DNA from 2 places in the Pontibacter sp. CAU 1760 genome. Region 2 is predicted to be linked to the other one. Evidence: riboswitches for the same ligand, from Rfam matches in the RefSeq annotation. Region 2 holds a riboswitch; the other holds the start of a gene.

Region 1 (5,625 bases), on a different contig from region 2:
TAACCTTGTGCAGGTTCGAGATCGCCACACGTGCCGCCAGCACCGCATAGTCCGGGTGCTTGGTCGTCAGGGAAGCAGCGGTCTCAGCAGCCAGGTTGTCCAGCTCCACGGTGGTCACTCCGTCGTAGATGCCGTCGATCACCTTCTTGGCCACCTCTATCGGCGACACATAATCCATGTGGAGGCCGTAGCACAGCTTCTCGATGCGTGCTGTAATCTTGTCGAATTTAACGGATTCGCGTCTGCCGTCGCGTTTAACTACTAACATAGGCGTATAATATTAGCGGGTTCTAAAGGCCCGGGTTATCAATATGGTACAGGTATAGGGTAAGGCCGCTGCCACTACAGTTGCCGGAATTACTTATGAGATGCCACACAATCTGCCCATACGCATGGTGCGATATAAAGCGTTGTAGTGCAATTAGTTATCGGTTAAGCTAAACGTTTCTGCTATACAGCAGGGGGTAGATATCCCATCGGGCAGTGTTCACTCTCCCTGACAGGGTATAGTGCCTGGCTCCAACCGATGTAGAACCTGCCAAAGCCAGGACTTAATATTTATGTATGTGTAAGCGTACTATATGGAGTGGGAAAAGAAAGGCTTTCCCTTTGGCTTCTTAAATTTACTAAAGCGTCTGCTATATTAAAAGTCCTCGTCCAGCGAGAAGATCTTTTTGTCTTTGTCGCCGCCAACTCCTGCTTTCTGGTACTCCCCTACGCGCTTCTCAAAGAAGTTGGTCTTGCCCTGCAGCGATATCATTTCCATGAAGTCGAATGGGTTGGTGGAGTTGTAGATCTTGCCGCAGCCTAACTCCAGCAACAGGCGGTCAGCCACAAACTCGATGTATTGGTTCATCAGCTTTGAGTTCATCCCGATCAGGTCTACCGGCAAAGCGTCTGTTACAAACTCCTGCTCGATGCTAACTGCGTCGCGGATGATTTCCTGCACGCGTGCCTCAGGCAGTTTGTTCACCAGCATCTTATAAAGCAGGCAGGCAAAGTCGCAATGCAATCCTTCATCGCGGCTGATGAGCTCGTTCGAGAAGGTTAAGCCCGGCATCAGGCCACGCTTTTTCATCCAGAAGATAGAGCAGAAAGAACCAGAGAAGAAAATGCCTTCCACCGCTGCAAAAGCGATCAGGCGCTCTGCAAAGTTCTCGCTCTCGATCCACTTCAAGGCCCACTCGCCTTTTCTGCCTACCGCCGGAACGGTCTCGAGTGCATTGAACAGGTGGTCTTTCTCGCTTTGCTTTTTTACGTAGGTATCAATCAGCAACGAGTAGGTTTCTGAGTGAATGTTCTCCATCATGATTTGGAAGCCATAGAAGCAACGCGCCTCCGGAATCTGCACCTCGTTCATGAAGTTCACGGCCAGGTTCTCGTTCACGATGCCGTCAGAGGCCGCAAAGAAAGCCAGCACGTGGCTAATGAAGTGGCGCTCGCCGTCGTTCAGGTTCTCCCAGTCTTTCAGGTCCTGACCCAGGTCTATCTCTTCGGCGGTCCAGAAGCTGGCTTCTGCCTTCTTATACATTTGCCAAACCTCATCATTCTGAATCGGAAACAAAACGAAGCGGTTGGGATTCTCTTTCAGTATTGGCTCCATATCATTCATAATATATTGTGTTAAGTTTGTTGAAGAGCATTTGCCCTCAGAACATATGACCGGATGAATATGTTTAGCGAAAGCTTTACCGGCGATTATCTAGACTTCAAATATAGAGAATTGAACTTGAAATGCGGGGTTAAAGTTGTTCAATTTATGCACATCCTCTCAGTTGAAAGCCTGGGCCGTTTTTAGCCTAAATTCACATAGTTATCCACACTGCCAGCCGTCTATATAATCAACCTAAAATATTGAAATGTATGTATATAGCCTGCCTGGGAGGGGTTTTGGCAGTTGTAAATGTGTGTAACTCTGTGGATAGCAACACAAGAGTAAAGGAAAGCTAAAAGCGCACATATCTGCGCAGCGCCGACCCCTTGAGATACAAATTTTGGTGCAATTTGTGGAAAATCATAAGAATCCTGTTTGAGTGTAAATCATTGGTGTGTAACTGGTTGCGAGCGTTATTCACAAGCATGTAGATTTGTGTCGGAGATATCAACAAAGTTATCCACGGATGTGGGTAATGTTTGGGTGCAATGCACGAACAATTTGTGGCACAAGCCGTTGCATTTATTGAATAAGTGCCGTACCTTTGCGCACTAAACTTTTAAATATACATTGAAGCTGATGTACGCAATTGTAGAAATCGCAGGTCAACAGACCAAAGTAGAGAGCGGCAAGTTCATCTACGCTAACAAGCTTTCCGGCAATGAGGGTGACGCCGTTGAGTTCGCCAATGTTCTTCTTACTGATGATAACGGCACTGTTACTTTGGGTGCTCCTTTCGTAGAAGGTGTGAAGGTGGTAGGTAAAATCCTTACCAGCACTGTGAAAGGCGACAAAGTGATCGTTTTCAAAAAGAAGAGAAGAAAAGGATACAAGAAGAAGAATGGCCACCGCCAGCACTTCACCAAGGTCCTGATCGAGAGCATTGGATAAGCAGTAAGAAGAAATTAACGTGAAAACTCTTCGGGATCAGTCCTCTGACCCGGATTAAATTTTAAGAAAATGGCACACAAAAAAGGAGCAGGTAGTTCTAATAACGGCCGCGAGTCGCATTCTAAACGACTTGGTGTTAAAATTTACGGTGGCCAGGATATCATCGCTGGTAACATCATTGTAAGACAAAGAGGCACTGCCCACCACCCAAGCACAAACGTGGGTATGGGTAAAGACCACACGCTTTTCGCCCTGACGGACGGTATCGTTCAGTTCAGAAAAGGAAAGAAGAACCGTTCTTACGTTTCTGTACTTCCTAAGGTAGAGGCAGAAGCTTAGTAACAACATTGCACTGCCTCGGCAGTCAGGGAAAGGGATGCGCAAGCGTCCCTTTTCTTGTTTATGCTGATCTGCAAAAGACTTTCAAAAGCCGGAATAGCCTTCTTGTGTACTCTCAGGCTTTTTGCTGCCTGATCCTGCAGAAGCTGCACAACCAAAGGGAAGCACACTGTCATAGAACAAGACCAAGGCCTGTCTGAGGTCAAATACCAGGCAGCAAAACGCTCCTGTCATTTCGATTTTGTTAAGCAACGTGACATTTTATAGCAACTTAATTCGTTTTTGTGCGGATATAGTGTTAATTTGCAGCTTCTTATCAAGAAAGACCGAGGGATAGGGCCCTACGACGTCTTAGCAACCTTGTAACAGCTTGGTGCTAATTCCCTTCCGGAGCATATGTGGCCGGAGAAGATAAGATTGAACCCCTCCCGCAGGTGTCCTTCTTGATAAGCCGAACGCAGACAGACTTATGAGAAGAAAGACGACACCGACAATGACAAATCACCCCATACATACACTATTAAAAGAGCGTGTGCTCGTGCTGGATGGCGCCATGGGCACCATGATTCAGCGTTACGAACTGACAGAAGCTGATTTCCGTGGTGAGCGCTTTGCCAACCACCCCAGCGACCTGAAAGGCAACAACGACCTGCTCTCTATTACCCGCCCCGATATCATCAAAGCCATACATGCCGAGTACCTGGAGGCAGGTGCCGACATCGTGGAAACCAATACCTTTAGCGGCACCAGCATCGCTATGGCCGATTACCATTTGGAGGAACTGGTGTATGAGCTGAACTATGAGTCGGCGAGGTTAGCACGCGAGGCAGCAGACGAGATAGAGGCGCGTATACCGAACCGTCCGCGTTTTGTAGCCGGTGCTATTGGCCCGACAAACCGCACGGCTTCCCTATCGCCAGATGTGAACAACCCCGGCTACCGCGCCATTACTTTCGACCAACTGGTGGAGGCGTATTATGAGCAGGTGCGCGGTCTGGTAGATGGCGGCGCGGATTTGCTGCTGGTGGAAACCGTATTCGACACGCTGAACTGTAAAGCGGCGCTTTTTGCCATCCAGCAGTTTGTGCAGGACGGCGGCAAGGAACTGCCCATCATGGTGTCCGGTACCATTACCGATGCCAGCGGCCGCACCTTGTCTGGCCAAACGGTGGAGGCCTTCTGGAACTCCATCTCGCATGCGCCTATCCTGAGCATCGGCTTTAACTGTGCGCTGGGTGCCCGCCAACTTAAAACACACATCCAGGAGCTTTCCCGCATCTCTAATTCCTATATCAGTGCCTACCCGAACGCCGGACTGCCGAACGCCTTTGGTGGCTACGACGAAACCGCGCAGCAAATGGGTGCTGTGGTGGAAGAATACCTGAAAGAAGGCCTGGTCAATATATTAGGCGGTTGTTGCGGTACCACACCGATGCACGTAAAGGTCATCTCAGACTTGGCGCAGCGGTATAAGCCACATGTGCCGTCAGAAGTGGCCCCTTATCCGCGCTACAGCGGCCTGGAGCCGCTCACCGTAACGCCGGAATCACTTTTCATCAACGTGGGGGAGCGCACCAACGTAACCGGTTCCAAGAAATTCTCCCGCCTGATTGTGGAAGGCAAGTTTGAGGAGGCTTTGTCGGTGGCGCAGCAGCAGGTAGAGGGCGGCGCGCAGATCATCGACGTAAATATGGACGAAGGTATGCTGGACTCTGAGGAGGCCATGACCAACTTCCTCAACCTGATTGCCTCAGAGCCTGAGATCTCCAAACTGCCCATCATGATCGACTCCTCGAAGTGGAGCGTAATCGAGGCGGGGCTGAAATGTGTGCAGGGCAAGTCAATCGTTAATTCTATCTCGCTGAAAGAAGGCGAAGAAAGCTTTATAACCCTGGCGCGCAAGGTACACCAGTATGGCGCAGCGGTGGTGGTGATGGCGTTTGATGAGCAGGGGCAGGCAGATACCTTTGCGCGGAGAATCGAGATCTGTGAGCGGTCTTACCGCATTCTGGTGGATGAAGTAGGCTTCCCGCCACAGGACATCATTTTCGACCCGAACATCCTGGCTATTGCCACCGGCATCGAGGAGCACAACAACTATGCCGTGGATTATATCGAAACGGTAAAGTGGATCAAGGCTAACCTGCCGCACGCCCTCATCAGCGGTGGCGTGAGCAACCTGTCGTTCTCGTTCCGGGGCAACGACGCCGTGCGCGAGGCCATGCATACCGTGTTCCTGTATTACGCCGTGCAGGCAGGCATGGACATGGGCATCGTGAATGCCGGTATGCTGGGTTTGTATGACGAGATACCGGTAGAACTGCGCGACCTGATCGAGGATGTGGTTTTTAACCGCCACCCGGATGCTACCGAAAAGCTGGTGACTTATGCCGAGACCGTGAAGGGCAAAGGCAAGGGCGCCGTGCAGGCTGATAACAGCTGGCGCGAAGCCCCCGTGGAGGAACGCCTGAAGCATGCGCTGGTAAAAGGCATTGTAGAGTTTATAGAAGCCGACACCGAGGAAGCCCGACAGAAAGCCACCAAAACGCTGGACGTGATTGAAGGGCCACTGATGGCCGGCATGTCGGTGGTAGGCGACTTGTTTGGGGCCGGTAAGATGTTCCTGCCGCAGGTAGTGAAGAGCGCCCGCGTGATGAAGAAGTCGGTGGCCTACCTGCTGCCATATATGGAAGCCGAGAAACTGGCCTCCGACACCTCGAAGTCCACAGCGGGCACTATTC
Region 2 (5,625 bases):
GGGGCGTGACTTCTGCTTCTCCCGGAACAGAAAGCCTGTACAGGGTACCCGGTGCTCCATTGGGAGGGTATGGACGGTGATCTGCTTGTTCTCGAAAATCTTTTTGTGCGCCGTTGTGTCCAACTCATTGAATATGAGCGGGTAGCACAGGTTTGTGCCGGAGTATCTGAACTGAAGGCTGAGAATTTCGCAGAGGCCGGGAGGGCCGAAGAGGTGCAGGGGTATAACACGGCCCTGCAGGTGCATGGTAGACAGCAACCCCGGCAAACCGAAGTAATGGTCGCCGTGGAGGTGGCTGATGTAGATATTGCAGATGCGCTGATGCTTTATCTTGTATTGCATCAGCTGCATCTGCGTTCCTTCACCGCAATCTATCAGGTGATATTGGTTATCAATCGTTAGAACCTGAGCGGTATGGTGTCTGTTTGCCGAAGGTGTGGCCGACGAACTGCCCAGTATCCTGAGTTCGAAATCCACAGCGGGCAGTTAGATTAGTCTTCCTTGTTGGTCAGGTCCTGCTCTATCTCATGCAGAAACACGCGGTCAATCGCCTCTTCCACTGTTGGGAGGATGTTCAGCACAGACTCCAGCTTGGAGATCGTGATCAACTTCATTACATGATCCTGCAGTCCGGTTAAGATGAGCAAGCCACTGGAAGAGTTGCAAAGACGGTTAGCAATCAGGATAGAGCTCAATCCTGAAGAGTCCGTATATTTCACGTTGCTCAGGTCAAGAATCAAGTTGGTGATCCCCTCGGCATTCAATTTAACGAACTCTGACTTAAGATCTGGCGCAATAGATGTGTCCAGCTTCTTCTCATCGATCGTTATAATTGTATAATTTTCTTTCTTATCAATCGTGTACTTCATAGATCTACCACTAAAGATTTAGATGCGAATGTACCAAAAACTACTTTAATATTTTTAGTTTTTAGCGTTAAAATTATTGTTAAGAACCTGCTTCTCGATGCGAGCCAACACGTTTTCGTATGTGTTTTTCTTGAAATCCTGCCCCGTGAACACCTCAAACAACTCGATGTAACGTGCTGAAATACCTGCAACAATTTCATCAGTCATTTCTGGTACTTGCTGGCCCTCCTTCCCCTGAAAACCGTTTTCAATCAGCCACTGCCGCACAAATTCCTTTGACAACTGGCGCTGCGACTCCCCTTTGTCCTGCCGCTCCTGGTAGCCTTCGCTGTAAAAGTAGCGGGACGAGTCGGGGGTATGAATTTCGTCGATCAGGTATATCTTGTCATGGTGCTTGCCAAACTCATATTTGGTATCAACCAATATCAGTCCGCGTTGTTTTGCAAGTTCTGTGCCGCGGGCAAAAAGCGCCCGCGTATACTGCTCTAATATAATATAATCCTGCTCTGAAACAAGGCCTTTCGCCAAAATTTCTTCTCTGGAAATATCCTCGTCGTGGCCTTCATCTGCTTTTGTGGTCGGCGTGATGATAGGCTCCGGAAGTTTGTCGTTCTCGCGCAGCCTGTCTGGCAAGCTGACGCCGCACACGCTGCGCTTGCCGGCCTTGTATTCGCGCCAGGCGTGGCCAGCCAGGTAGCCCCTGATCACCATCTCCACTTTATAAGGCTCGCAACGGTAGCCAATGGTCACGTTAGGGTCCGGCGTAGAGAGTACCCAGTTAGGCACAATGTCTGCCGTGGCCGCCAGGTTGAGGCTGGCAATCTGGTTCAGCACCTGCCCTTTGTAAGGTATGGCGCGTGGCAGTACCACATCGAATGCTGAAATACGGTCGGTGGCAACAATGGCCAGTTGTTCGTCGAAATAGTATACGTCGCGCACCTTGCCTTTGTAAAATCCGGTCTGTCCGGGAAAAGAGAAGTTGGTTTCTTTGATTGCCTCCATCGAGTGAGTGTTTTTGATAGACGGGTAAAGGTAATTATATTTTATGGGCAAGGAAACAAATATGTCTTCACATTCCACAAGCTATACTGCAGGCTTTTGTAACGTCATCAAGCATAGGTTAAGATACTACCTAAATATATACAAAGTTTTATATTTATACACCTATAAATTGTACTTTATATTGAATATGTGTTTGTACATATAAATGATGTGCTTTTGATTATGCGTGTACAGGAGGAGTACCGGGCATAATTATCAGCTCGGCTTTTTTGATTTACTAATGCCTCGAAATTGAAATTTTGCAGACAGTGCTATGCCCATGATCCGATGAACTTGGTAACGTAAGAGAGGTAGGGTGTATTATGAAATTCATTATAAAAAGGCTGATTAATTTGGAATTGTTTATTCAGCGCCTTATAATTGCAACATCAAGTCAAATATCCCTTCGGATTTTGATTTATAAAGAAGAGTGGAGAGACAGGCTCTGTGAAACTCTAGCAACCTAACTACCGCGGTTAAGGTGCTAATTCCTGATTCCGGAACATCCGGATGAATATAAATTGATACGAATATGAAAAGGGAAATCCATTCTTCGCATTACTTATTCTCGTCTATACCCGCAGCCAGGCCAGGGCTTGCCTGTTTTGCTGCCCCTGTTTGGTACGCTGCCATGCCCATGCGCAACTTGCCGGGCTGTTGTTGCTAATTCAGGCAAGACCTCCATCATTTACCGCGGCAACAAAACGATTGCCGTCACTACGTACCCACGCACATCGCGTTTACCGAATCTAAATTGTAATCCACAACCCAAAACTGAACAACCATGTCACAGCCATTACACTTCGAAACACTGCAGTTGCACGCCGGCCAGGAAGTTGATCCTACCACACAGTCGCGCGCCGTACCGATTTACCAGACCACCTCTTTCACCTTTAAGGACGCGGAGCATGGGGCTAACCTGTTTGCCCTGAAAGAGTTCGGAAACATTTATACCCGGATCATGAACCCGACCACGGATGTGTTTGAGAAGCGCGTGGCGGCACTGGAAGGAGGCGTAGCGGCAGTGGCAGTGGCATCGGGGCAGGCAGCGCAGTTTATTGCGCTCAACAACATTGTAGCTGCCGGAGACAACTTTTTGAGCACCAGGTTTTTGTATGGCGGCACTTATAACCAGTTTAAGGTGTCGTTTAAGCGCTTGGGTGTGGAAGTGCGGTTTGCGGAGAACGACGAGGTAGCAAGCTACGAGCAGTTGATTGACGAAAAGACCAAAGCCATCTATGTCGAGACAATTGGCAACCCGCGTTTTAATATTCCGGATTTTGAGGCGATAGCCGCTTTGGCGCGCAAGCACGACCTGCCACTGGTAGTTGACAATACCTTCGGTGCGGGCGGTTACCTTTTCCGCCCGCTGGAGCACGGCGCGAATGTGGTGGTAGAATCCGCTACCAAGTGGATTGGCGGCCACGGTACCAGCATCGGTGGTGTGATCGTGGACGGTGGTAACTTTAACTGGGGCAACGGAAAGTTTCCGCAGTTCTCTGAGCCATCGGAAGGATACCACGGCATGAAATTCTGGGAAGTATTCGGATCAGACGGCCCATTCGGTAACATCGCCTTTGCCATACGTGCCCGCGTAGAGGGTTTGCGCGACTTCGGTCCGGCCTTAAGCCCCTTCAACTCCTTCCTGTTATTGCAGGGCCTCGAAACGCTATCCCTGCGCGTGGACAGAACAGTAGAGAACGCGCTGGCTTTAGCTCAGTGGCTGGAGCAGCATGAGTTGGTGGAGTCGGTGAACTATCCTGGCCTGGAGAGCAGCAAGTACCACACGCTCGCCAAAAAATACCTGAAGCGGGGTTTCGGCGGCGTACTTTCCTTTAAACTGAAAGGTGAGCAGCACCAGGCAGAAACGTTTGTGAATAGCCTTCAACTGGTTAGCCACCTGGCCAACGTAGGCGACGCCAAGACACTGATCATCCATCCGGCCTCCACCACCCATCAGCAGCTTTCCGGTGAGGAGCAGTTAAGCGCAGGAGTAGAGCCAACATTGCTGCGCGTATCTGCAGGCATCGAGCACCTCGACGATATCAAAGCGGATTTTGAACAAGCTTTTGCCAAGGTAAAAGAGAAGCAGCCCGAGCCAGCTGCCTAATTATTATAGACTATGCCAACACAGCACATATTTGAGTACGATCATACATTTGAGCTAGAGTCGGGGAGGAAACTTCCCGGCTTTCAGCTTGCCTATAGCACATACGGCCAACTAAACCCGCAGCGTGATAACATTGTGTGGGTATGCCATGCCTTAACGGGGAATTCGGATTTTACCGACTGGTGGTGCGACCTGTTTGGCGAGGGAAAGCTTTATGATCCGCAGGACTGGTTTGTGATCTGTGCCAACACTTTAGGCGGGTGCTACGGCTCTACAGGCCCGTTGAGCATTAACCCGGAAACAGGAACACCTTATTACCATACCTTCCCACAGCTGACGAACCGCGACGTGGTGGCTGCTTTTGAGCTGCTACGGCAGGAACTCGGGTTTGAGCAGGTCCATACCCTCATTGGCGGCTCTTTGGGCGGACAGCAGGCGCTGGAGTGGGCCTTGCAGAGTCCGGAAGTGTTCGAGCGGCTGGTGCACGTAGCTTCTAACGCGAGGCATTCACCGTGGGGCATCGCCTTCAACGAAACCCAGCGGATGGCTATCCGGCAAGACCCGAGCTGGGAGACCGATACGGACACAGCTGGCTTGGAAGGATTAAAGACGGCCCGCGCCATTGCCATGCTTTCTTACAGGCATTACGATACCTACCTGGCCACCCAGCAGGAGCCCGGCAACAGCATCACTGATAATTTCAGGGCATCGAGCTACCAGGTACATCAAGGCGAAAAGCTCTCGAAGCGCTTTAACGCTTATACATACTGGCTGTTGTCCAAAGCCATGGACTCGCATCATGTCGGTCGTGACCGCGGAGGGTTGGAAAAAGCCTTAAGCCAGCTCAAAGCACGCAGCCTTTTTGTTGGGGTTGAATCGGATTTGTTGTTCCCGGTAGAAGAGCAGCGTTTCCTGCATGAGCACGTGCGTGGCTCCACTTTTCACTTGATTCGGTCGAACTACGGCCACGATGGATTTCTGGTAGAGTTCGAGCAGTTGAAAGACGCTATTGCCCAGTTCTACCAGGACGCGGAGCAAATTGAAGCGGTAAGGTATGAGCACTAGTAAGTAATAGCGTTGAACCTGGAATGATAGCTAAGTAGGAAGGCTGCGAATTGGAGGTATCAAAGACTGGGTGGGTCGGTAAAATGATCTAAGCACAGAACCACATTAAATTTAAGTACAGAATACTTAGTTTTAGGGTCAACCAGCTGAGCTTTAATTGTTTATGTTTGAGGGGTAAGCTCTGTGTCTTGACTCAGAACATTTCATTAGAAATGGAACTTTTAATTAACAAAATGTTAATCTAAAAAATTAGTTATATTAACTAATTCTCTTTCAGCTTTAAACCAAGATTGCCCGTACAATAATTATATGACAGCGATATAATTTGTACGGATATGAAAAGATTTACCCTACCTGCTTTTATATGCTTTGCGCTCCTGCTTTTTCTTTCTACTTCGTGCCGCCAGGATGGCCCAGCACCCATTCGGAACGTTAAAGCCGGACCTAAACTCTTAAAAGCCCAAGCCAGTGCCCCATTTCAAATTTACACCCTCACCCTAGGCGACAAGGAGAAATTTCTTGGCAATGTGTTTACACAAA

Evidence for each region. Region 2 has a riboswitch for S-adenosylmethionine ahead of ACXYMU_RS18190 (O-acetylhomoserine aminocarboxypropyltransferase/cysteine synthase family protein). Riboswitches for the same ligand answer to the same signal wherever they lie in the genome.
Region 1: another riboswitch for S-adenosylmethionine. It lies ahead of metH (methionine synthase); the one in region 2 lies ahead of ACXYMU_RS18190 (O-acetylhomoserine aminocarboxypropyltransferase/cysteine synthase family protein).

The regions. Positions count from the first base shown of each region.
Region 1 covers NZ_JBTLRL010000007.1:10,249-15,873, reverse strand. The annotation lists gene ACXYMU_RS11210 (ribonucleoside-diphosphate reductase subunit alpha) at 1-268, opposite strand, end outside; gene ACXYMU_RS11205 (ribonucleoside-diphosphate reductase small subunit) at 644-1,612, opposite strand; gene rplU (50S ribosomal protein L21) at 2,234-2,545, shown strand; gene rpmA (50S ribosomal protein L27) at 2,615-2,884, shown strand; SAM riboswitch class I at 3,195-3,302, shown strand; gene metH (methionine synthase) at 3,354-5,625, shown strand, end outside.
Region 2 covers NZ_JBTLRL010000016.1:20,948-26,572, reverse strand. The annotation lists gene ACXYMU_RS18205 (ribonuclease Z) at 1-477, opposite strand, end outside; gene ACXYMU_RS18200 (STAS domain-containing protein) at 492-869, opposite strand; gene ACXYMU_RS18195 (phosphoribosylaminoimidazolesuccinocarboxamide synthase) at 924-1,871, opposite strand; SAM riboswitch class I at 2,326-2,433, shown strand; gene ACXYMU_RS18190 (O-acetylhomoserine aminocarboxypropyltransferase/cysteine synthase family protein) at 2,695-4,020, shown strand; gene metX (homoserine O-acetyltransferase MetX) at 4,033-5,085, shown strand; gene ACXYMU_RS18180 (hypothetical protein) at 5,421-5,625, shown strand, end outside.